Regions from separate parts of the Undibacterium sp. Ji83W genome, predicted to be linked through region 2. Evidence: predicted binding sites of a transcription regulator. Region 2 holds the regulator's gene; each other region holds the start of a gene.

Region 1 (5,386 bases), on a different contig from region 2:
ATATAGAAGCATAGAAGCGACTGACCTGAACATGGCCACCCGGCAATCATGTCGTTGATATAGGACTTACGCAAAACCGCCCCAACGACGTTGCAGCTCCTAGCCGTACTAAAGTACTGTCTTCGTCGCTGACGCCTTGCTGGGACAATTTTGCGTAAGTCCTATGATATAAAAATTACATGCGGGATAACGCACAGATGCTACCAGGAAAGTCCGTTATGATAAGGCTTATATATTGGGGCTGACACAATAAGGCTAACATTAAGCAGGTTTACGGAACTTCTGCAGGATAAACAAAAACATAAGCGCTGATATGACAAAAGCTCCGGAAAAATTTGCGCAAAAGACCATTGCCCCAATGCCGAAGAAAACTATTCGCATTGAATTAGCAAAATCTACCATTGTTGCCATCGTCGCCGTGGTATTAGGTTTTGCACTCCTCTCGCAACTGGTTCCCGTTATCCTGGTATTGATCACAGCACTGATGCTGGTTGGCACCCTTAACCCGGTTGTCGACTGGCTAGAGCGTCGCAAAATTCGCCGTTTTGCGGGCATAGCGATCGTATTTACCGTGTTGATGGTGGTTTTGATCGCTTTAGCTGTTTTCACGGTACCGCCGTTTATTGCCCAAGTCGTCAGCCTCATTCAGCAAGAACCAGAATTGCGCGGTCGACTGATTAAATTTCTCGCTGCTTATCCATTCACTGCCTCCCTGGCGGATGGCTTGCGGCATATTCAATACGCTGCGCTCTTCAAATCCTATAGTAGCGAAGCAATGGCTTTTTCAAGAGGTTTTTTCGAAATTGTTGCGTATGGCGCAGGAGCATTCTTTCTTGCCCTGTACATTATGATAGACCGCGACCGCTTACGCGGTGCATTGTTTGCCGTAATACCTCGTGCTCACCATATCAAGCTGGCGCGCATCATGCTCAATCTTGAGACCATCGTTGGCGGTTATGTGCGCGGCCAGGTTCTGACTTGCGCCATGATGACGGTTTTTCTGTTCATTCTGCTCACCGCCTGCGGCGTACCGAACGCAATAGCGATTGCGGCTTTCGGCGGGATTGTGGATGTACTTCCCTTCGTCGGAATTTTTCTTACCATGATACCCGCAGTGCTGGCAGCATTGGCCGTCAGTGGAGTTGCCGCAACCGTGGTATTCGTACTATTACTTTGTTATGAAGAGTTTGAAAGCCGGATATTAATTCCAGTCGTCTATGGACGCGCGCTACGCTTGCCCTCTTCCATAGTGCTGTTCGCGCTGATCGCCGGTGGGTCCCTGTATGGTATTGGGGGTGCCTTGCTCGCATTACCTGTTGCGGCGACACTGCTCATGCTGATTGATGAGTTGAAAGTCGAACTGCCGGGTGAAAGCCTGCAGCCCAAAGATCTGGCCGTGCAAAGAGATGACATCGTTGGCGAGGCTGAATACCTGCGCCGTACGGACGGCATGCCCGCTGAAGCGGCAGCTGGAATCGCACTCGAAATTTCTGGAGATAGAAAGCTCAGTGAGGAAGATAGAACGGCAAAAAATTCAGTTCCAGTTGAGAATGCGATTGAGAATACTTAGGCTGACGCAAATCCAGCAATTTTTACTTGATGCTGCGCTATTTTGTCGGCCTTGCCCTCTCCCTATTCTGGTCGACCCAGGACTAGCCCCATTAAGGCGGTGCCTGGTGTTTCCTGGCCACCTGGCCCGGCTTCAAATCGTATATCTTCAAGATGTAATTCTTCTTTACACATGGCGCAAACTGGTATGGCACTAGTGACGTGACCGCAATGTTTATGGCGTACCAGTAAAGGCTGCTGCCCTTCCGCCGTGCGCCACTTATCTCCCCAAGCGGTCAGTGTCAGTAATACTGGATACAAATCCTGCCCTTGCTGCGTCAGGCTATAACGCCAGACGCGTTTGTCCTGCGCATCGGTCTGCCGTTCAACTATGCCCTGCTCCATCATTTTTTTCAGGCGGGCTGTCAGGATATTTGATGCCACGCCAAGATTGCGCTGGATATCGTCAAAGCGTTCAAACCCCAGAAACAGATCACGCAAAATCAAGAGGGACCACCACTCACCAATGACTTCCAGCGTGCGGGCAATCGAACAGGAAAATTCGGAAAAAGAACTACGCTCCATAATTTAGCTTGCTTGATGCAAGTTAACTGTTTACATTACTTGCATTATGCCAGTGAAAGTCAACCATGTATGCTTATATCGTCGAGAACAAACTCCGCAAAACCTTTGCTGCCATCAACGCAGGCGATGTGAGCCTGATGCTGGATAGCCTGGCCGCTAATTTCACATATCGCTTTGAAGGAGATTCACCAATTTCTGGCTTACGCAATTCACGTGCGTCCATGGCTTTGTGGTGGGAACGCTTATACCGCCTGTTTCCGGGCTTGCATTTTGAGGTAAAAGAAGTTGCTGTAATCGGGCCGCCCTGGGATACCCGCATCCATGCGGTGCTGGATTTTATCGTGCCGCACCAGCCAGATGGCCCCTACAAGAATGTAGTGATGCAATTCATGCGCATGAGCTGGGGGAAAATCACCTACGTCCATACTCTGGAAGATACCCAGCGTTGCAGCCGCTACCTGGCCTGGAGCACAGCACAGGGATGCGAAGAAGCACTGGCGACTCCCATTACTGATCAGAACTGGCCTGGACCCGGCCCTTTCTTGCGTGTTTAAGTCTTACATTTAGATTCTAGATACCTAAATGCGTATCCTCTAAAGATTTCCATCAATGACAGCAGGTCTTTGCAGCAAACAATACGTCCAATATGGCGCATATGTTTGCTACAAACTCCTGCTCGCTCAATACGGGAAGATATTTAATAATCAGCTTAAGTAAGCATGATCAATTGTTCACCAGTTTGCTTTGGACAAAATAATCAGCCATTTACGGAACACCAGCATTTCCAGATGGCCAGCTTGTATGCCTGTACTGCAATCCAGTATAGGATTGACATAGTAAGAACGCTGCCGGAAGTCACGGCACACAAATATTTCGCGACGACCCAGGCGCATCAAAAATGATGTCGGGGCGAACTGCAGGCTGAAGCGTGTATCAAAAGACTGTTCGAGGTTTGCCATAATTTCAATCTCCATATCGGTTGGTATGTGATAGAGGAACGGTCATCAAGACAGCCATGCGTTCATCCATGAGACGAACTCTAACACAAACTACTGTATGTGCAATCAGCATTGTGTAACACTGTGGTTTTCCTATCTCGTCTCTCAGTCAGGCAACTCAAGCGCATAAAATAAACTTTGAAGTCTATCGCCATATTACATATACTGTATATTTAATCAGTATATGTAATATGGCCCACGTTTCCTCACTTTCCCCTGAACGCATACACCCAGCATTATGGCGTGCGTCGCAGCTGGCGCGTGGTCAGGGTGGTTTTATGCCCAGTGGCTATGCTGAGCTCAATAATGAACTGCCAGGCAATGGTTGGCCACAGGGGCAATTAACCGAGATTTTGCTGCCGCAGATTGGCACTGCCGAACTCAGCTTGCTCAAACCAGCCTTAAGTCAACTTGATGGGCACCCCATTGTTTTGCTGACACCGCCTTATATACCGCAGGCATTGACTTTTTCATGCACAGGCTTACAGGCATCGCAGTTGATATGGATACGTTGCCACAAGCATGTTGATGCCCTATGGGCGGCAGAACAGGTGCTGCGCAATAGCAGTTGTGGCGCGCTGTTGTTCTGGACATCAAGCATTCGCAGCGAAGCTTTGCGTCGTTTGCATCTGGCAGCGCAAAGCTCGGAGACTTTATTCTTTTTGATGCGTGACATGCGGGCGGCACAGCAAGCCTCTCCGGCCCCTTTACGATTGAGTGTGCAAACAAGTCAATATGGCCTGGAGCTGGGCATACTCAAGCGCCGTGGCAACCAGCGCGATGCACCACTGGCATTACATGTGCCCGATCATCCTTATTTGCATGCCTATGCTCACCCAGGCAAAGAAAAACTTGCGACAAACTATGGCAACTTGCCCACCACTGTGGATAGCCGTTCACCTGCCTTTACTCCAGCTTGAGGTCTTTGTCACTCCCTTGTTTGCTCAGCAAGAGACACAAGTCAGTGTGATACTCCATCAAGGCCGGGTGACATCCATGTCTGAATCTGCCGATCATGCTGGCATACGCCTGGGCATGCGCGCAGGCGGCGTACAGATGCTGTCTGCCGATGCTGATTACTATCAACGTGACCACAATAAAGAACAGCTGGCACTGCAGGCAGTAGCAACTGCGTTGCTGCAATACTCACCGCAAGTCTGTCTGGCAGAAGACGATTGCATACTCGTTGATATCAGTGCCAGCCTGAGCTTGTTTGGTGGCATACGTGCTTTGCGTAAACGCGTGCAGGAAAGCATGCGCATTCTGGGCTATACAGCAACGACAGGCATTGCTCCCGTTGCCAGGGCTGCCTGGCTATTGGCGAAGCAGGCATCGCGCAAACTACCCAGAGGGCAGCATGTTTTTAAACTGCAAAGATTGAGCCAGCGCCTGGATAGGCTACCAGTCAAATTACTCACCGCAGCTGAACCTTTGACTGAATTATTACAAGGCATAGCCTGCTATAGCCTGCGGGATTTACGGCAATTACCCCGCCCCGGCTTGCAGAGGCGTTGCGGCAAGGCTTTACTCATGGAGCTGGATCAAGCCTATGGTGAGCAGGCCGAAGTACACGAATGGTATCTGGCAGCGCCAGAATTCAAAGTCAAAATCGAATTGCCTGACCGTATAGAGCTGGCAGATTCACTACTTATCTTTGCCCGCAGCCTGCTGGCCCAATTATTGGGATGGCTGGCTGCGCAGCAATTGGCGGTTACGCATATACACATGGAGTTATTGCATGAACGTGGTCGCCAGGCCATCCCGCCCACCATGTTTGATCTGCAACTGGCACAAGCATGCTGGCAAGAATCGCATCTGCTCAGCTTGTTCAAAGAAAAACTCAGCCAGCTCAAACTGCATAGTGCCGTCATCGGTATGCTGCTGGAAGTAAAACAAACTATCTTGCGCGAAGCACAAAGCTATACCTTGTTCCCTGAACCCGGTGGACAGGCAAATGAGCATAAGCGTTTGCTTGAACTCCTGGTTGCCCGTCTGGGCGAAGGCAATGTCTTGCAGCCAGCGCCACAGGCAGACCATAGGGCGGATATTGCCAACCACTGGATTTCTGTCATCAAGAAAGCTCCACCGCCCTGCCCGGCGCCCGCTTTGGCAGCTTATGCATTGCGCCCCAACTGGTTATTGCCGCAGCCGCTGGCGCTGGACATTCACGAGCATCGCCCTTATTACGGCTCAGAACTCAAACTTGTTTCTCCTGCTGAACGTATAGAAGCAGGTTGGTGGCATGAACAAATACA
Region 2 (5,386 bases):
CTCCAGCGAGCGGTTCAACTGGGACAAGGCAATCACCGGGCAATGCAGCTCTTTTGCCAGGCCTTTCAAATTTCGGGAAATCTCGGAAATCTCGGTCGCGCGATTTTCACCGGCAGAGTTGGCTGACATCAATTGCAAGTAATCGACAATTACCAGGCCCAACTTGCCACATTGGCGTGCCAGACGACGTGAACGTGCGCGCAATTCTATAGAGCTCAGCGCTGGCGTTTCATCGATATACAGTTGCGCTTCATTCATCTTTTGAATCGCGTGCGTCAGACGTGGCCAGTCTTCATCAGTCAGCTTACCAACGCGCAGACGGCTTTGATCCAGACGCCCTACCGAGCCCAGCATACGCATGGCCAGCTGTGCACCACCCATCTCCATGGAGAACACGGCAACCGGCAAGCCGCTGTCTATAGCCACGTTCTCACCGATGTTGAGTGAGAAGGCTGTCTTACCCATCGATGGACGACCAGCAACAATCACCAGATCACCAGGCTGCAAACCTGAAGTCATTTTGTCCAGATCGGTGAAGCCAGTAGGCACACCGGTAATATCATTTTGATTATCGCGGTTGTATAGCTCATCAATGCGCTCAACCACCTGAGTCAGCAAGGGTTGGATAGCCTGAAAACCCTGGGCACCACGGGCACCTTCCTCGGCAATCGCAAAAATCTTGGATTCGGCTTCGTCCAGCATTTGCTTGACTTCCTTACCCTGCGGATTGAAAGCATTGCCTGAAATTTCATCTGCAACGGTAATCAGCTTGCGCAGCACACCGCGGTCACGGACAATTTCTGCATAGCGGCGAATATTTGCGGCTGAAGGTGTGTTTTGTGCCAGTGCATTCAGGTAAGTCAAGCCACCAGCATCGTCTGCCTTGCCCGTGCTGGTCAGCGCCTCAAAGACGGTAATGACGTCAGCCGGACGCGAACTATTAACGAGTTTGACGATGCACTGGAAGATAATCCTGTGGTCATAACGATAAAAATCTTCTTCACCGATAAAGTCGGCGATACGGTCCCAGGCCGCGTTATCCAGCAATAGACCACCCAGAACAGATTGCTCTGCTTCTATGGAATGGGGGGGGACGCGTAAGGCGTCAACTTGAGGATCAGAACCAGCTTTCATGGCGCGCATTATAACCGTTAAATCAAATTACCAGAGCGTTCAAAGTACGAGAAGTTGGCGAGTTTGTGACAAGTTTGTGACAAACAGATAAATAGTGAAAAATTGCTGTCAAACATGAAAAAAGCCGGGAATCCCCGGCTTTTTTTCCAGCAATTTGCAAAAAGCAAATTACGCGTGCTCGCCCACTACTGCAACATTAACGTCAACAACAACGTCAGTGTGCAAAGCAACGGAAACACTGTGATCACCAGCGATCTTCAACGGACCTTGTGGCAAACGCACTTGTGCTTTTTCTATCGCGAAACCTTGTTTAGTCAGGGCTTCAGCGATATCAGCGTTAGTGACGGAACCAAACAAACGGCCATCTACACCAGATTTTTGTGTGATTTGTACGGTCAGACCGGACAGTTTTTCGCCTTGAGCTTGAGCAGTTGCCAATTTGGCTGCTGCTGCTTTTTCCAGTTCAGCGCGTTTTGCTTCGAATTCAGCAACTGCAGCTGTCGTAGCACGACGAGCCATACGTTGTGGAATCAAAAAGTTACGTGCATAGCCGTCTTTAACGCGAACTACATCACCCAGATTGCCGAGATTAACGACTTTATCCAACAGAATAACTTGCATATTTTTCTCCTTTACCTTGTCGTCAATTACGCTGTGTGCAAATCAGTGTATGGCAGCAACGCGAGGTAACGTGCACGTTTGATTGCAGTGTCAACTTGGCGTTGATACAGCGCTTTTGTACCGGTCAAACGTGCTGGCATGATTTTGCCGTTTTCTTGCACGAAATCTTTCAGTGTGTCGATGTCTTTGTAGTCAACTTTTTCTACATGTGCTGCTGTGAAGCGGCAGAATTTTTTGCGCTTGAACAAAGGGTTTTGTTGTTGACGCTTTTGCTTCAATTTGCTTTTGTCGAATTTTTTACCGAATGCCATTTTTGGCTCCTAATCTAGTAAATGTGTCTCGAATTCAGTGATATGAAAAACGAGACTTTTGCTATTGCGATTTTTGCGCGCTAAAAAACCAGTGAATTCCATGAACTGGTCCAGGGCAATTTCTGTAAAACGCTGGGATATTTCACCAGCAGCCATCGCAGAAATTTCAAACTCGACCTGCCGAACTGTGTTCGCCTCACGAGTTTCTGAACTATGCATCAAGGTAGCAGAAGCTATCGGGATACCGGCCGGGGTGTAGCGCAATGCGCTTTTTTCCACAATCCGGGCTACGAGCTTCAGCTGATTCACTATTTTTTACGCGACCTTTGTCAATTATTAAGCAGCAGGCGCTTCAACACGTTGCGCTTTTGCAGCATCTTCTTTCTGAACAGCTTTCATCATAGGAGAAGGTGTTGTTTCTGCTTTTTTCAATTTGACTGTCAGGTGACGCAAAACAGCATCATTGAATTTAAATGCTGTTTCCAACTCAAGCAGAGTCTCAGCATCGCATTCGATGTTCAAGCAAACATAGTGTGCTTTTGCCAGTTTTTGAATCATGTAAGCCAATTGACGACGGCCCCAGTCTTCAACGCGATGGATTTGACCACCACGGGCTACAACACTTGCCTTGTAGCGCTCGATCATTGCAGGAACTTGCTCGCTCTGATCTGGATGTACGATAAATACGATTTCATAATGACGCATATATTCTCCTTGTGGACAATAAAAATAGCCCGCCTCGGCGTCAAGACGAGTGCGGGAAGAGGAAAGCCGACAATAATAACCCAGTTTTTCATATTGATCAATTAGATCAGTGACTTAGGCACTTAATCCGCCAATTCTTCAAGGCAAGTGAGGTATTTTTTTCACATTTATGTGCAATTGAAGGCATTTTGACTTGCATATTCAGCTTTACTGTATAAAAATACAGACTGCTTGTATATACAGCACCTTAACACTAGAAAACGCCATGCTTAAACTCACCGCCCGCCAGGAACAAATCCTGAACCTGATTAAAGACGCCATTCAAAACACGGGCTTTCCCCCTACCCGTGCCGAAATTGCGACAGAATTGGGATTTCGCTCAACCAATGCTGCAGAAGAGCATTTGCAAGCCCTGGCACGCAAAGGTGTCATTGAAATTGCCGCAGGCACTTCACGTGGCATACGTCTGCTGGAGTCTGAGTTGTCCAGCCATATTACGGGCAAGCAACTGGCCCTGCCCCACCCAGCCCTGATGCAGCTGAGCCTGCCGCTGGTAGGGCGCGTCGCCGCTGGCTCGCCGATACTGGCCAGTGAACATATTGAATCCACATATCATGTGGACCCCGCGCTTTTCTCGGCCAAGCCAGACTTTTTGCTGAAGGTACGCGGCATGTCCATGCGCGATGCCGGCATATTTGATGGCGACTTGCTGGCAGTCAAAAAAGCAGACAGCGCCCGTAATGGCCAAATCGTGGTCGCACGTCTGGGTGATGATGTGACAGTGAAGCGCTATAAGAAAACTGGCAACCTGATAGAACTGATGCCAGAAAACCCGGATTACCCTGTCATCAAAATCGGTGATACTGAAGAAGATTTCGCGCTGGAAGGCCTGGCTGTCGGCCTTATGCGCAACTGGGTTTGAGATCCGCCCGGGCGTGATTCAGCCCTCTCATTTGCGTCATGCCCGGGCAGCATCTCAAACTTATTAGCAACTGTAATTAACCACTGATTATTAGCAAGTTTTTATAAGTGACAGGCATAAAAAAACGTCCGGATATCCGGACGTTTTTTCATTTCAGAGCAACAACTTAGTGCTTGACCACCGTAGTATCTGCAGGTGTCTCAGTTGGTGCTGTGGCAGGTGTCGCAGCTACCACTGGAACAGGCTCATCCACCAGAGGAACAGGCTGAGTTTCCAGCGCGATTTCCAGGACTTTGTCTATCCACCTTACCGGGATGATTTCCAGCTTGTTTTTGACATTATCAGGAATCTCTGTCAGATCCTTGGCATTTTCCTCAGGTATCAGCACAGTCTTGATGCCGCCGCGGTGAGCAGCCAGCAATTTCTCTTTCAAGCCACCGATAGGCAATACTTCACCACGAAGTGTAATTTCGCCTGTCATGGCAACATCAGCACGAACCGGGATGCCGGTGAACACTGATACCAGAGCCGTGGTCATGGCGATACCGGCAGATGGACCATCTTTTGGTGTTGCGCCTTCTGGTACGTGAATATGGATGTCACTCTTCTCGAATACATCCGCTTTGATACCCAGACGCTTGGCGCGGCTACGTACCACTGTGCGGGCTGCTTCGATGGATTCTTTCATCACATCACCCAATGTACCTGTGCGAATAACACCACCTTTACCTGGCATGGCTACGGCTTCTATGGTCAGCAAATCGCCACCCACTTCAGTCCAGGCCAAACCAACTACCTGACCAATCTGATTGTCTTTGACAGCTACGCCAAAGTCGTAGCGACGCACACCCAGGTACTTATCCAGATTCTTGGAATTGACCGTCGCTTTTTTCTCGGTCTTTTTCAGCAAGAGCATTTTCACGACCTTGCGGCAAATCTTGGAGATTTCCCTTTCCAGCGAACGCACACCAGCTTCACGTGTGTAATAGCGAATGATGTCGCGCAAGGCACTTTCTGCCACAGTGATTTCGCCGTCTTTCAAACCATTGTTCTTGATTTGCTTGGGCAACAAATAGCGTTGTGCAATGCTGGTCTTTTCATCTTCGGTATAACCCGACAGACGAATGACTTCCATCCTGTCCAGAAGTGCTGGCGGGATATTGTAGGAATTGGACGTCGCTACAAACATCACATCGGACAAATCGAAATCGACTTCGATATAGTGATCCGAGAAAGTGTGATTTTGCTCAGGGTCCAACACCTCCAGCAGGGCAGACGAAGGGTCGCCACGGAAGTCAGCACCCATTTTGTCCACTTCATCCAGCAGGAACAATGGATTACGTACACCGACCTTGGACAGGCTTTGCAAGATCTTGCCTGGCATGGAGCCTATGTAAGTACGACGGTGACCACGAATTTCAGCCTCATCACGCACACCACCCAAGGCCATGCGCACAAACTTGCGGTTTGTTGCACGCGCGATGGATTGCCCCAGCGAGGTTTTACCCACGCCTGGAGGACCTACCAGACACAAAATAGGCGCTTTCAGCTTGTCGACGCGCTGTTGTACTGCAAGATATTCCAGAATGCGTTCCTTGACCTTATCCAGGCCAAAGTGTTCGTCTTCCAATACTTTTTCAGCATTCGTCAAATCATTATTGACCTTGGATTTTTTCTTCCATGGCAAATTGAC
Region 3 (5,386 bases), on a different contig from region 2:
GCCACTCCAAGTAACAAACAGCCACCGGCATGTCATGCCTGGCGCAAAAGTCCAGCCAGCGCTTCTGGTTATCCTGCAATTTGTCACCAGGGCCTTTGACCTCTATCATTTGATAACGCTGCTCTTGCGGCCAAAACTGTATCAGGTCAGGAAAGCCATTGCGATTTGCTCTGATGTCGAGCAAGATGCGCTCAAAACTAAGCTTCAGATGTTGAGCAGGTATACAAGCCAGCGCCATCTCCAGCAAGTCTTCAGACAGCGCACTCCAAAACACAAAAGGCGACTGCAAACCAGACTTGGCTGCATAAGTTTGCCGTATGGTCTGTTGATAAGCGCCCGACTCCAGTTGCACAAAACAGGCAGCAAAATCATCCGCACGCCGCGCCTGAAAATCAGCACTCAATAAATCCACAGGTTCACGCTGGAAAGGATGAAAAAAAGCCCCCGGTATTGCCTTGAAAATCACAGGCCAGCACAACAAACCAAACAGGGAATTGATAAGCGCATTCTCCACATAAAACACCGGCGCATCATCTGTATGCAAATGATCGCGCACTACATACTCGACCACATAATCTTCTTGCGGGAAGGGCAGGCGCAAGGCTAGTTCTGTCGGCGATGTACGGGCCGCTTTGGCAACTTTAGCCAGACCAAGCTTGCGACTAAGGCGCGGCGCAATGCGCAACATCTGCTGATGCTCTGCCTCACTCTCAGGCGCTTGCTGTGCCAGCGTCAGCAAATCATAGGCAGCCTGCGTCTGTTCGCTTTTCTCCAGCACACGTATGGCACGCAAGCGCGCACCAGGGTAAGTACAACCCGCATACACCTGCTGCGCCAGCGCCCAGTCCTTTTGCTTTTCCAGATGCTCGCCAATCTGGTACAGCAAGCGGTTACGACGGCTGGCCAGCCAGACATTGTCCAGGTCATGCAAACCAGCTAGTTGCGCCAGCACCTCAGACACAGGCTGCTCCGCATGAAAAGCCTCACGACAGGCATGCAAAGCCAGATAAGCATCTATATCCGCGCGACAGCCAAAGCCACGCGAGGCAGCAGAAAACGCCACCTTCTCATACTGGAAAATACCCAGGTCAGACAACACAAACTCAGACCAGTCCTGATACAGATTGCCAAAAAACAGCAGCCGCAAACGGTCACACAAATCCTTGTTCAGCACCTGGTAAGCCACACCATTGACATCACCCATAGCACCCGCACACCAGGTAGAAAAAGCCTGGCTACCAATATGCCGCAAGCTAAACAAGCCCAGTTGCTCAGCCTTGGGCAATTTCTTTTCAGCCGGTGTCATCGCCAACACCAGTGCCAGTTCAGGTTTTTGCAGTAAATCAAACAAGCCCGCAATATCGAGCTCAGGATCAGCCTGCACCCAGCCCACATCCACCAGCGCCTGCATGGCTGCCCTGGTCTCACCAATCTCGGCATACATCAGTTTGCTGGCCCTGAACACTGAACCCTTGCGCATCACCATCCGCACAAACAAAGCCCGCGACGCCTGCGGCAGGCTGCCAAACCGCGCAATAAATGCCTGCTCATCACCAGCCAATAAATCCGCATAACGCCCACCCACCCAGTCCAGCACGGCCTGGAAGTTTTCAAGGTAGTAAAAAGGATTATCCAGATTGGCAAGCATGAGGCAAGGGATGGCGTTTAAATAACTGTATATGCATACAGTTTAACGCAATGTGGCATGAAGGGTAAACGACGAACTTAGGCCAATTCAGCCTTTATTGAAGGCTCAGCGGTTAAAATACCGCCATATACTCCTTTCCCTTCAAGGGAAAGGCAGGGATAGGGATGGGTTTCCGTCGAATACCCAGGCAGCAATCCTGCTCATGAATCCCACCCAAACGCCAAAAGAAGACAAAAAATGAACAAAGCCGAAGCCATCCAAATCGCCAACGATTCCCTGCAAGCCAACGTCCTCAACGAAGGCAATACCCAATTCTCCCAAGTCGTCCGCTACGGCAACGACGAAGGCTGGTGGCTCAACATCCCCCTGACCAACTTCAGAAAAGAAAACCACTTCCTCATCTGCAGCGAAAAAGCCAAAATCATCCGCCACCTGATGATCAAAGCCAACAACATCCTCAGCCCCGCCACCAAGTTCCGCGTCAAGGACGGCATCGCCGACATCTTCATCTCATCCGCCAACCCCAAACGCCTGACAGACGTGCTGCAAGGCGGCAGCAAGTACAGCTTTAATAAGCATTTGGTGGATGAGCATAGGTATTGAGTTATTGGCGCTTCGCTCTGATAATGCGTCAATTGCTACTTTAAATAATAACAAAATAAAATGAGTGAAATCAGCTTATTCCGCCTGAGCGATGGCAAAGCCACCATGTTGCAAGGCGATGCATCCGGCCTTGAACGACGATTGCAGACCCTGATAGAAAATAATCTGACCAACCTGCTGCGTATACGTTTTTTGGCATCTGAGTACAGTACCGGTAAAACCCACGGCGGGCGCATAGATACGCTAGGCCTGGATGAAAACGCTTGTCCAGTAATTTTGGAATACAAGCGTTCTGTGTCTGAAAATGTCATCAATCAGGGCCTGTATTATCTTGATTGGTTAATGGATCATCAGGCAGAGTTCCAGCTATTGGTCGCTAAAAAGTTGGGTGATGCTGCCGCAGCCAGCATAGACTGGAGCGCCCCACGCCTGGTTTGTATAGCCGCTGACTTTACCAAGTTTGATGCACATGCAGTGCAGCAGATAGATCGCAATATTGAGTTAATACGCTATCGCCTATTTGGTGATGATTTACTGCTATTGGAACAAGCCAACGGTGGCAGCAATCCCACACCTAAAACGACCAACAAGTCTGTCAGCGAGGCTAGTTCTGCCAATCGATCCAGGAGTACCGACAAGTCATACGCAGAATGGCTGCATGAATTGTCACCACATCTACGCGAATTGTTGACGACCGTTGAAGACTTCATTGCCTCACTTGGCGATGACGTAGAGCGAAAAGAACTCAAGCTCTATGCTGCATTCAAGCGCCTCAAAAATTTTGCTACTGTTGTTTTGCAAAAAAATCGCATCGTGCTGTATTTGCATGTCAACCCAGATCAATTTGCTGTCATGCCTGCGAATTGCAGGAATGTGAGCAATAGCGGTCATTGGGGAACCGGTGATTTGGAAGTGTCGATTTCAAATAGTGACGATTTTGAAAATGCTAAACCTTTCATATTGCAAGCGTATGAGGGGAAAGTATTTAAATCTGTTTGAGTCGATTCCCGATTTTGTATTGCTAAGGAACCTCTGATTAAGTCCGGTTCACTATTTGCAAGCCATTGATTTTTCGAGATTTAATTTTGCGATTTTGGACTTGATCAGAGGTGCCCTAACTAAAAAATAGTTTTACGAATTTTTTCAGACTTCTTTACACTACATTTGTAACTAATACGTCAGCTAGTTTTTGTCTGCATAGTCGAACATCTGTGATGCGGGATTTCAGTTGATCGCATAAGCTCATTAGCTCCCCTATTTTAGCTATGATACGGCGTTGCTCTGAAAGTGGCGGCACTGGAATTGGCAAATTAGTTGATACTGATAAATACAAACACGGCTGCGCATTTTGTTTCACGCCAGCCCAAATACTTTTTTGCAGAAGAGGACTCCGTAAGGCTAAGGCTAGATAAGGGATATGAATTTGCAATGGCTTTATTAACGTAACACTTCTGACGATTACCATGTCGCGATGATCGTCGATGATGGTCAACCGTCCAATAGTCGCTCCTACCGAAACAATCAAAATATCATTGAGCTCAGGTTTGCAACGATTCCAACATTTTGCGGCAATATGAAAATCAACAAAATCTGTATCCGTATAGTCCATATTGCCATCGCGGACATTTTTTGCTGTTACTAATGGTATTTTGGTTGAGTCTACCGTACGTTCTGGCGTTAAATGCTCGCCGTCAGTAATTTGCTGGGCACAATCGATCATTCGTGCCCAATTCCAACCTTTTGGCAATTGATATGGTTTTTCAATCTCGCCAATCTCCGACAGTGGTTTGTCTTTCTTGATCTTGCCCTCAGCAATTAATTTGGCTTTCTCAATCTGTATTTGCTTGAGTAATTCGCTGGCTGGTTCGTCGTTTGGGTCTTGCGGTACAAGTTTTCCCATAACGGCTAGTTGTAGCAGTGTTTGTTTTAGAACGTCTATGCTAGATTCGGTGGTGAACAGGGTGTCAAAATGCGTGGCGATGCGTTGCCAGTTGGTGTTGAAATCTGCGGCGTCTTGCGATTGCGTGAGCGTGCCTAGCAGGTGGCTGACGAGTTGTTCGTGGGCGTCGGCGGCGTTGCTGTGCTGGGCTTCTAGTTGGTCGCACAGCGCCATCAGTTCATCGACTTTGGCGACTATGCGGTGTTGTTCTTCTAGCGGGGGTAAGCCAATCGGCATTTTTTTTAGAATTCCATGATTCAAATTTACCATAGTTGTTCCTACCGCTTCTCCCGCGAGATATGTACGTGCATATACACATCGGAAAAGCACTCTTAAATAGTCACGGTGGATTTCGTTGGAAAATCTAAGGGCAAAGCTTCCGGTTCCGCATAGCCAACCATTTTCTTTACTTGTAACGAGTGCAATTCGACCAACTTCACCTCTTCGTGCCATTACGATGTCGCCTTTGTAAATCGTATACGCGCCAAGCTTTCTTGCCATTTCCGTTGAAACGGAAATTGATTCGTCTGGAACTATTTCATCACCTATCATATGTGAAGGGTTGATTAATGGAATACCTCCAACTACATAATCTGATTGATGGATCATCGACCCAAATGGACCAGTAGATATATCAGTTGCATAGTCGTTAAATCGCACCCATTCCCATCCATTCGGCAAGTCGAAAATCTTTTCTGCTTCAATAATCACGCCTAGCGGTTTATCTTTTCTGATCTTACCCTCAGCAACCAGTTTAGCTTTCTCAGTCTGTATTCTCTTAATCAATTCACTAGCCGGTTCATCATTCGCATTCTGCGGCACCAACTTGCCGCGCACGGCCAATTCTAAAATCAATTCACGCAGTTTCTTGATGCCATACACGCTACCGGCATTGCTGGAAGCACGGCCACGACCCGATTTTTTTTCGGTATCGGCGGCAGTCCAGATGTCGATGTGTTCGGTGATTAAATGTTGTAGTGCACTCATGCATCGTCTCCGGTTTGGGCATTCTCCAGCACGGCGCGGTCGCGTTGTAGCTCGGCTTGTAATTGTTCTTCGGTCGGCAAGAAGGCGCGGTAGCGGCTGGCGAACAGGTGTTGGCTGTCAGCTAACAGGGAATATTTAGCGACGGCTTCATTGCGCTCAGAGCAGAGGATTAAGCCTAGTGTGGGATTATCGCCTTCGCCACGATATTG
Region 4 (5,386 bases), on a different contig from region 2:
ACAATCTTGTCGTGCTGCCAGCGGCTGCGATAGCCATTTTCCCATTTGCGGTCTTCTTCGACCACGGCACCATGACCATCGGAGAAGGTAGACTTCACCCGCGACATGAACTTCAATCTATCCAGAAAATGACTCATCGTAACTCTCCATATCAAGTGGGCGATGTACCCACATTTTCTTTAATGCATGCTGAGAGTGTAGGGAATCGAGGCTGTCCCGCCCATTCTTCAGTGCGGTGGAATTTGTTGCGCATTCGCACTAGACCACCTAGTCCTTTAGAACTAGAACGGCGCTGCTTATAAAAAAACGGCCTGTGAATACACAGGCCGTTTTCCAGGATATTTCTATTGTTTAAAAATCTAGCAAGGCATCTCTGCACCTTTGCGTGAGTAATACCACCAGGTGATGGCCATGCAACTGACATAGAAGCCAATGAACACATACAGTGCCATATCAGGTGCGCCTGTCATCTTGATGGACGTACCAAAACTTTGGGGGATAAAGAAGCCACCGTATGCACCAATCGCACCGGAGAAGCCGAGCACGGCAGCAGATTCCTTGGCAGCGTCCAGCCTGGCCTGCTTCAATGCAGGCTCGCCCTTGCCCTTGGCCGCGCGTTCACGGTCGGTCTGGAAAATGATCGGTATCATGCAAAAGGTTGAGCCGTTTCCCAGACCAGTCAAAATGAACATGACTATAAAGGACACTAGAAAGGTCATGAACTGATGCTCATGCAAGGCTGGCAAAATACCTGCGACGATTGTGGCTGCCATGGCAACAAAGACCCAAAATGTCAATCTGGCACCACCTATTTTGTCAGAAATCATGCCACCAATAGGCCTCGCCAGTGCACCGGCCAAAGGCCCGAGAAAGGCAAATTTCGCGACATCAATTTCAGGGAACTGCGCCTTGATCAGCATCGCAAACCCGGCAGAAAAACCAATGAAAGAACCAAAGGTGCCTATGTATAGCCAGCACATCAGCCAATTGTGTTTACGCTTGAAGATCACCGCCTGATCCGCAAAAGAAGCTTTGGCCGAGGCGATATCATTCATGCCAAACCATGCCATCAGGGTTGCAACCACAATAAACGGTACCCAGATAAACCCGGCATTCGCCAGCCAGAACATATTATCGGCGCCGGTTTTGGCGTTATGAAACAGAAAGCCATCACCAGATATGCTGACACCAAACATGGCAGAAGAAATCACCAGCGGCGTCACAAACTGCACCACTGAGACACCCAGATTGCCAATGCCTGCGTTCATGCCGGTGGCATAACCTTTGCGTGATTTTGGGAAAAAGAAACTGATATTCGCCATGCTGGAACTAAAATTACCACCACCCAGACCGCACAGCAGCGCCAGTATCAATAAGGTCGAATAACTGGTCGTAGGATCTTGCAAGGCAAAGCCCATACCCAAAGCGGGGATCAACAAACTTGCAGTGGAAATCGCTGTCCACTTACGGCCACCAAATACAGGCACCAGGAAAGAATAAAAAATCCGCAAAGTTGCACCTGACAAGGCGGGCAAGGCCGTCAGGAAAAACAGCTGGTCTTTACTGAAATGAAATCCAGCCTTGTCCAGGTTAGCGGCAACCACACTCCATAGCATCCATACTGTAAATGCCAGCATCAGGCTGGGTATGGATATCCATAAATTTCTATTCGCAATCGAGCTGCCTTCCTTGCGCCAGAATTCAAGATTTTCTGGTTCCCACCGGTTTAATACATGACTCATCATATGCTCCTCATTTTGAATAATTTGTAATCACAAATGTTCACCCTTGCTCACAGATGTCAGGCTGGCATAGCGGCCTGGGCTGCTAACATGCCTTCCCTGCGGAATTGGAAATGCATCCACACCAGGGACACACAGACCGTGCCGTACAACAGCATGAAACAGGAACTGCGCACACCGGTAATGTCGACAATAGCGCCGAACAAAACCGGCAAAATAAAACCACCAAGGCCACCCGCCAAACCGACCACGCCAGAAACGGCACCGATATTGCTGCTGTAATCATCCGAAATAAATTTGAAGACAGATGCCTTGCCCACTGCCATGGCAATACCAACAACAAACAGGATGGTCGTGAACAGCATTGGAGTCAGGCCCAGATGAAAGCTCTGCATGCCGTTGATGGTCTTGATGGTGAAATCAGTTTGCGGATAAGACAGTAAAAAGAAGGCAACCCAGCATACCCACATGACCCACCATGTCACTTTGTAGGCACCATACTTATCAGACAACCAGCCACCAAACGCGCGCAGGACACCGCCAGGTAAAGAGAAGCAGGCAGCCAGCAAGGCAGCGCTCTTGATGTCGAAACCATATTCAGTCACGTAGTACTTGACCATCCATAAACTCAAGCCCACATAACCACCAAAGACGACAGAGTAATACTGGCAATAACGCCAGACCTTTGGGTCTTTCAGCATTTTCAGCTGAGCCAGGAAGCTGATATTGGATTTGACGTTATGGCTGGGGTCAGTGGCAGAGAACACCCAGAAGATCAGGGCAGCAGCCAGCATCAAGCCTGCATACACCTTGGGTACCAGCGTCCAGCCCGCAGCAGCGATCAGGGCAGGAGCAATGAATTTATTGACAGCCGCACCAGAATTACCTGCTCCAAAAATGCCCATGGCAAGGCCTTGCCGTTCTTTCTTGAACCAGCGTGCGACGTAAGGGGTGCCCACGGAAAAAGAACCACCTGCCAGGCCAACGAACAAACCCAGCACCAGGAAATGCCAGTAAGCCGTGGCATAATTGATCAGGTAAATCGGTATGACGGTGAACAACATCAGCAAGAACAAGACTATGCGGCCACCGAAGCGGTCAGTCCAGATACCAAGTGGCACACGTATCAAAGAACCGGTCAGCACAGGCATCGCCGTCAGCAGACCAAATTCCGTTTCATTGAGATGTAATGCCGCCTTGATCGGAATGCCAATCACACCAAACATCATCCAGATGGTGAAACAGACGGTGAAGGCCAGTGTGCTGGAACCCAGCACCACATAGGCTTTGCCCTGACTAGCCATGACAGCTCCTTTTACTTTTATAGGTGCTATCAGCTTACAAAGAATAGGGTTATTTTAAAATTCGTCTGAAGGTTGCATTAATTGATGCAAAAGGAGGGGGGTATCGTCTAGTAGAACTAGTTCGTCAGACGAGTATTCGATGGTGCCGCAATTGCAAAGGATGTGTCGTAATAAGGTATTGCAAACTTGGAAAAGCGGTATAGCTCCCGAAAATTTTAATGCCAGACTGTAAAATTGTTTAGCTTCGTATCGGATTCGGCAATACAGAGCATTAAAGTTCAGAGTTAAGTGAACAAAGTTCAGAGTTAAGTGGATTTCGACAATGATTACTAATGTTTGACTGTAAAATCCCCCATTCAGAAATCAATGTAAAAAGTCGCTTGCATAAATCACTGTTTTTTTATACAGTACTGCAAATCGCAGGAAATTAAGCCTGTATTCCTTTTTCCACCCGCCGCTTATTGAATGAAAGAATGTATGGACGATAAGAAACCAGAAAATGCCTCAGAAAAAGCAAAGGCACTTGCAGCAGCGCTGGCACAGATAGAAAAGCAGTTTGGTAAAGGTTCGGTCATGCGTATGGCCGACGGTGAAGTGGTGGAAGAGGTGCAGGTTGTCTCTACTGGCTCTCTGGGTCTGGATATCGCGTTGGGCGTCGGTGGCTTGCCACGTGGCCGCGTAGTTGAGATTTATGGTCCTGAATCTTCTGGTAAAACCACATTGACGCTGCAGGCTATTGCTGAAATGCAAAAGCTGGGCGGTACTTGTGCATTTATCGATGCTGAGCATGCTTTGGACGTTGGTTATGCTCAAAAACTGGGTGTGAACCTGTCTGATTTGCTGATTTCCCAGCCTGACACGGGTGAGCAAGCACTGGAAATTACGGATGCGCTGGTGCGTTCTGGCAGTGTTGACCTGGTGGTGATTGACTCGGTAGCAGCCTTGACACCACGTGCCGAGATTGAAGGCGACATGGGTGATTCTTTGCCTGGTCTGCAAGCCCGTCTGATGTCCCAGGCTTTGCGTAAGCTGACTGGCAGTATCAAACGTACCAATACGCTGGTGATCTTTATTAACCAGATCCGTATGAAGATTGGTGTCATGTTCGGTAGCCCAGAAACCACGACAGGTGGTAATGCGCTGAAATTCTATGCTTCTGTACGTCTGGATATCCGCCGCACTGGCTCTATCAAGTCTGGTGATGAAGTGGTGGGTAATGAAACCAAAGTCAAGGTTGTCAAGAACAAGGTGGCGCCACCATTTAAAGAAGCTCACTTCGACATTATGTATGGCGAAGGCACTTCACGCGAAGGCGAAATTCTTGATCTGGCGGCCGATGCCAAGATCATAGAAAAAGCTGGTGCCTGGTATAGCTACAACGGTGAACGTATCGGCCAGGGTAAGGACAATGCACGTACTTATCTGAAAGAGCGTCCTGAGCTGTCATTTGAAATTGAAAACAAAGTGCGCTTGCATCTGGGCGTGCCATTGTTGATGCCGTCGGCAGTGGCGGCTGAATAAGTTACAGCACCAAGTTGCAGCACTAAGCTGTAGCATTGTTAGCGCTATAGTATTGAATCATGCCGGTTGGTAGTTACCAACTGGCATTTTTGCTTTTAAAGTATGAAAAAACCTACTATTAGCCTGAAAGCGCGAGCGCTGCGTTATTTATCCATGCGTGAACATAGCCGCATGGAGTTGGAGCGCAAACTGGCACGTTATGCGGAAGAGGGCGATGACGTGGCGGCCGTGCTGGATTTTTTGGAGGCGGCCCAGTATTTGTCTGGCGAGCGTTTTTCTGAGTCGCTGGTTAATCGGCGACAAGCCAGGTTTGGGAATAACCGTATCCTGGCGGAGCTGCAAAGCCATGGCCTTGATGCGCAGGATATAGAAAACGTTAAAGAAGACTTGAAAGAGTCGGAAGTAGAGAGGGCGGTTCAGGTCTTGCACAGGAAATTCCGGCACGCGCCGCAGGATCATCAGGAAAAAATGAAGCAGGCGGCGTTTTTGCAGCAGAGGGGATTTTCCAGCCGGGCAACGCAGGCGGCTATGCGAATGCCGCGGGACGAGGATGATGAGTAATATTCACAATTTCAGAATGCTCACAATTGCGAGGATGCCGGCCCAGCACAGGTTTAGGCCTAGCGGTGTTGCTTGATTTTGTTTGTTCTTGATTTATTTGCATAGACTCAAAAATCCTGAACAAGATCGCGGCAGATTTGGCTCTAAAGGTGTTAACACGATGGATTCCTGCCTGCGCAGGAATGACGAAGTGGAGGGTATTCTTATTATTGAAGTCGAGACATTGATTGAATACCAGACATTGGGCTGATAATCCGC

What was found. Region 2 encodes LexA, which represses DNA repair genes until DNA is damaged. Its sites were predicted from a motif close to ACTGTATNNNNATACAGT; they were not measured.
Region 1: the regulator LexA is predicted to act here: its motif matches at 3,296-3,313, upstream of imuA (translesion DNA synthesis-associated protein ImuA).
Region 3: the regulator LexA is predicted to act here: its motif matches at 1,673-1,690, upstream of ACO0LD_RS24470 (VRR-NUC domain-containing protein).
Region 4: the regulator LexA is predicted to act here: its motif matches at 3,438-3,455, upstream of recA (recombinase RecA).

The regions. Positions count from the first base shown of each region.
Region 1 covers NZ_JBMPOZ010000002.1:220,761-226,146, reverse strand. The annotation lists gene ACO0LD_RS05220 (AI-2E family transporter) at 314-1,570, shown strand; gene ACO0LD_RS05215 (winged helix-turn-helix transcriptional regulator) at 1,633-2,133, opposite strand; gene ACO0LD_RS05210 (nuclear transport factor 2 family protein) at 2,199-2,687, shown strand; gene ACO0LD_RS05205 (hypothetical protein) at 2,865-3,092, opposite strand; gene imuA (translesion DNA synthesis-associated protein ImuA) at 3,323-4,051, shown strand; gene ACO0LD_RS05195 (Y-family DNA polymerase) at 3,996-5,386, shown strand, end outside.
Region 2 covers NZ_JBMPOZ010000009.1:40,625-46,010, reverse strand. The annotation lists gene ACO0LD_RS15985 (replicative DNA helicase) at 1-1,134, opposite strand, end outside; gene rplI (50S ribosomal protein L9) at 1,303-1,755, opposite strand; gene rpsR (30S ribosomal protein S18) at 1,782-2,066, opposite strand; gene priB (primosomal replication protein N) at 2,076-2,375, opposite strand; gene rpsF (30S ribosomal protein S6) at 2,403-2,771, opposite strand; gene lexA (transcriptional repressor LexA) at 3,037-3,693, shown strand; gene lon (endopeptidase La) at 3,860-5,386, opposite strand, start outside.
Region 3 covers NZ_JBMPOZ010000019.1:98,492-103,877, reverse strand. The annotation lists gene ACO0LD_RS24470 (VRR-NUC domain-containing protein) at 1-1,648, opposite strand, end outside; gene ACO0LD_RS24465 (hypothetical protein) at 1,886-2,251, shown strand; gene ACO0LD_RS24460 (DUF5655 domain-containing protein) at 2,312-3,250, shown strand; gene ACO0LD_RS24455 (restriction endonuclease subunit S) at 3,405-5,177, opposite strand; gene ACO0LD_RS24450 (PDDEXK nuclease domain-containing protein) at 5,174-5,386, opposite strand, start outside.
Region 4 covers NZ_JBMPOZ010000035.1:13,777-19,162, forward strand. The annotation lists gene ACO0LD_RS30235 (nitrate reductase subunit alpha) at 1-137, opposite strand, end outside; gene ACO0LD_RS30240 (NarK family nitrate/nitrite MFS transporter) at 360-1,745, opposite strand; gene ACO0LD_RS30245 (MFS transporter) at 1,802-3,046, opposite strand; gene recA (recombinase RecA) at 3,524-4,567, shown strand; gene recX (recombination regulator RecX) at 4,670-5,128, shown strand.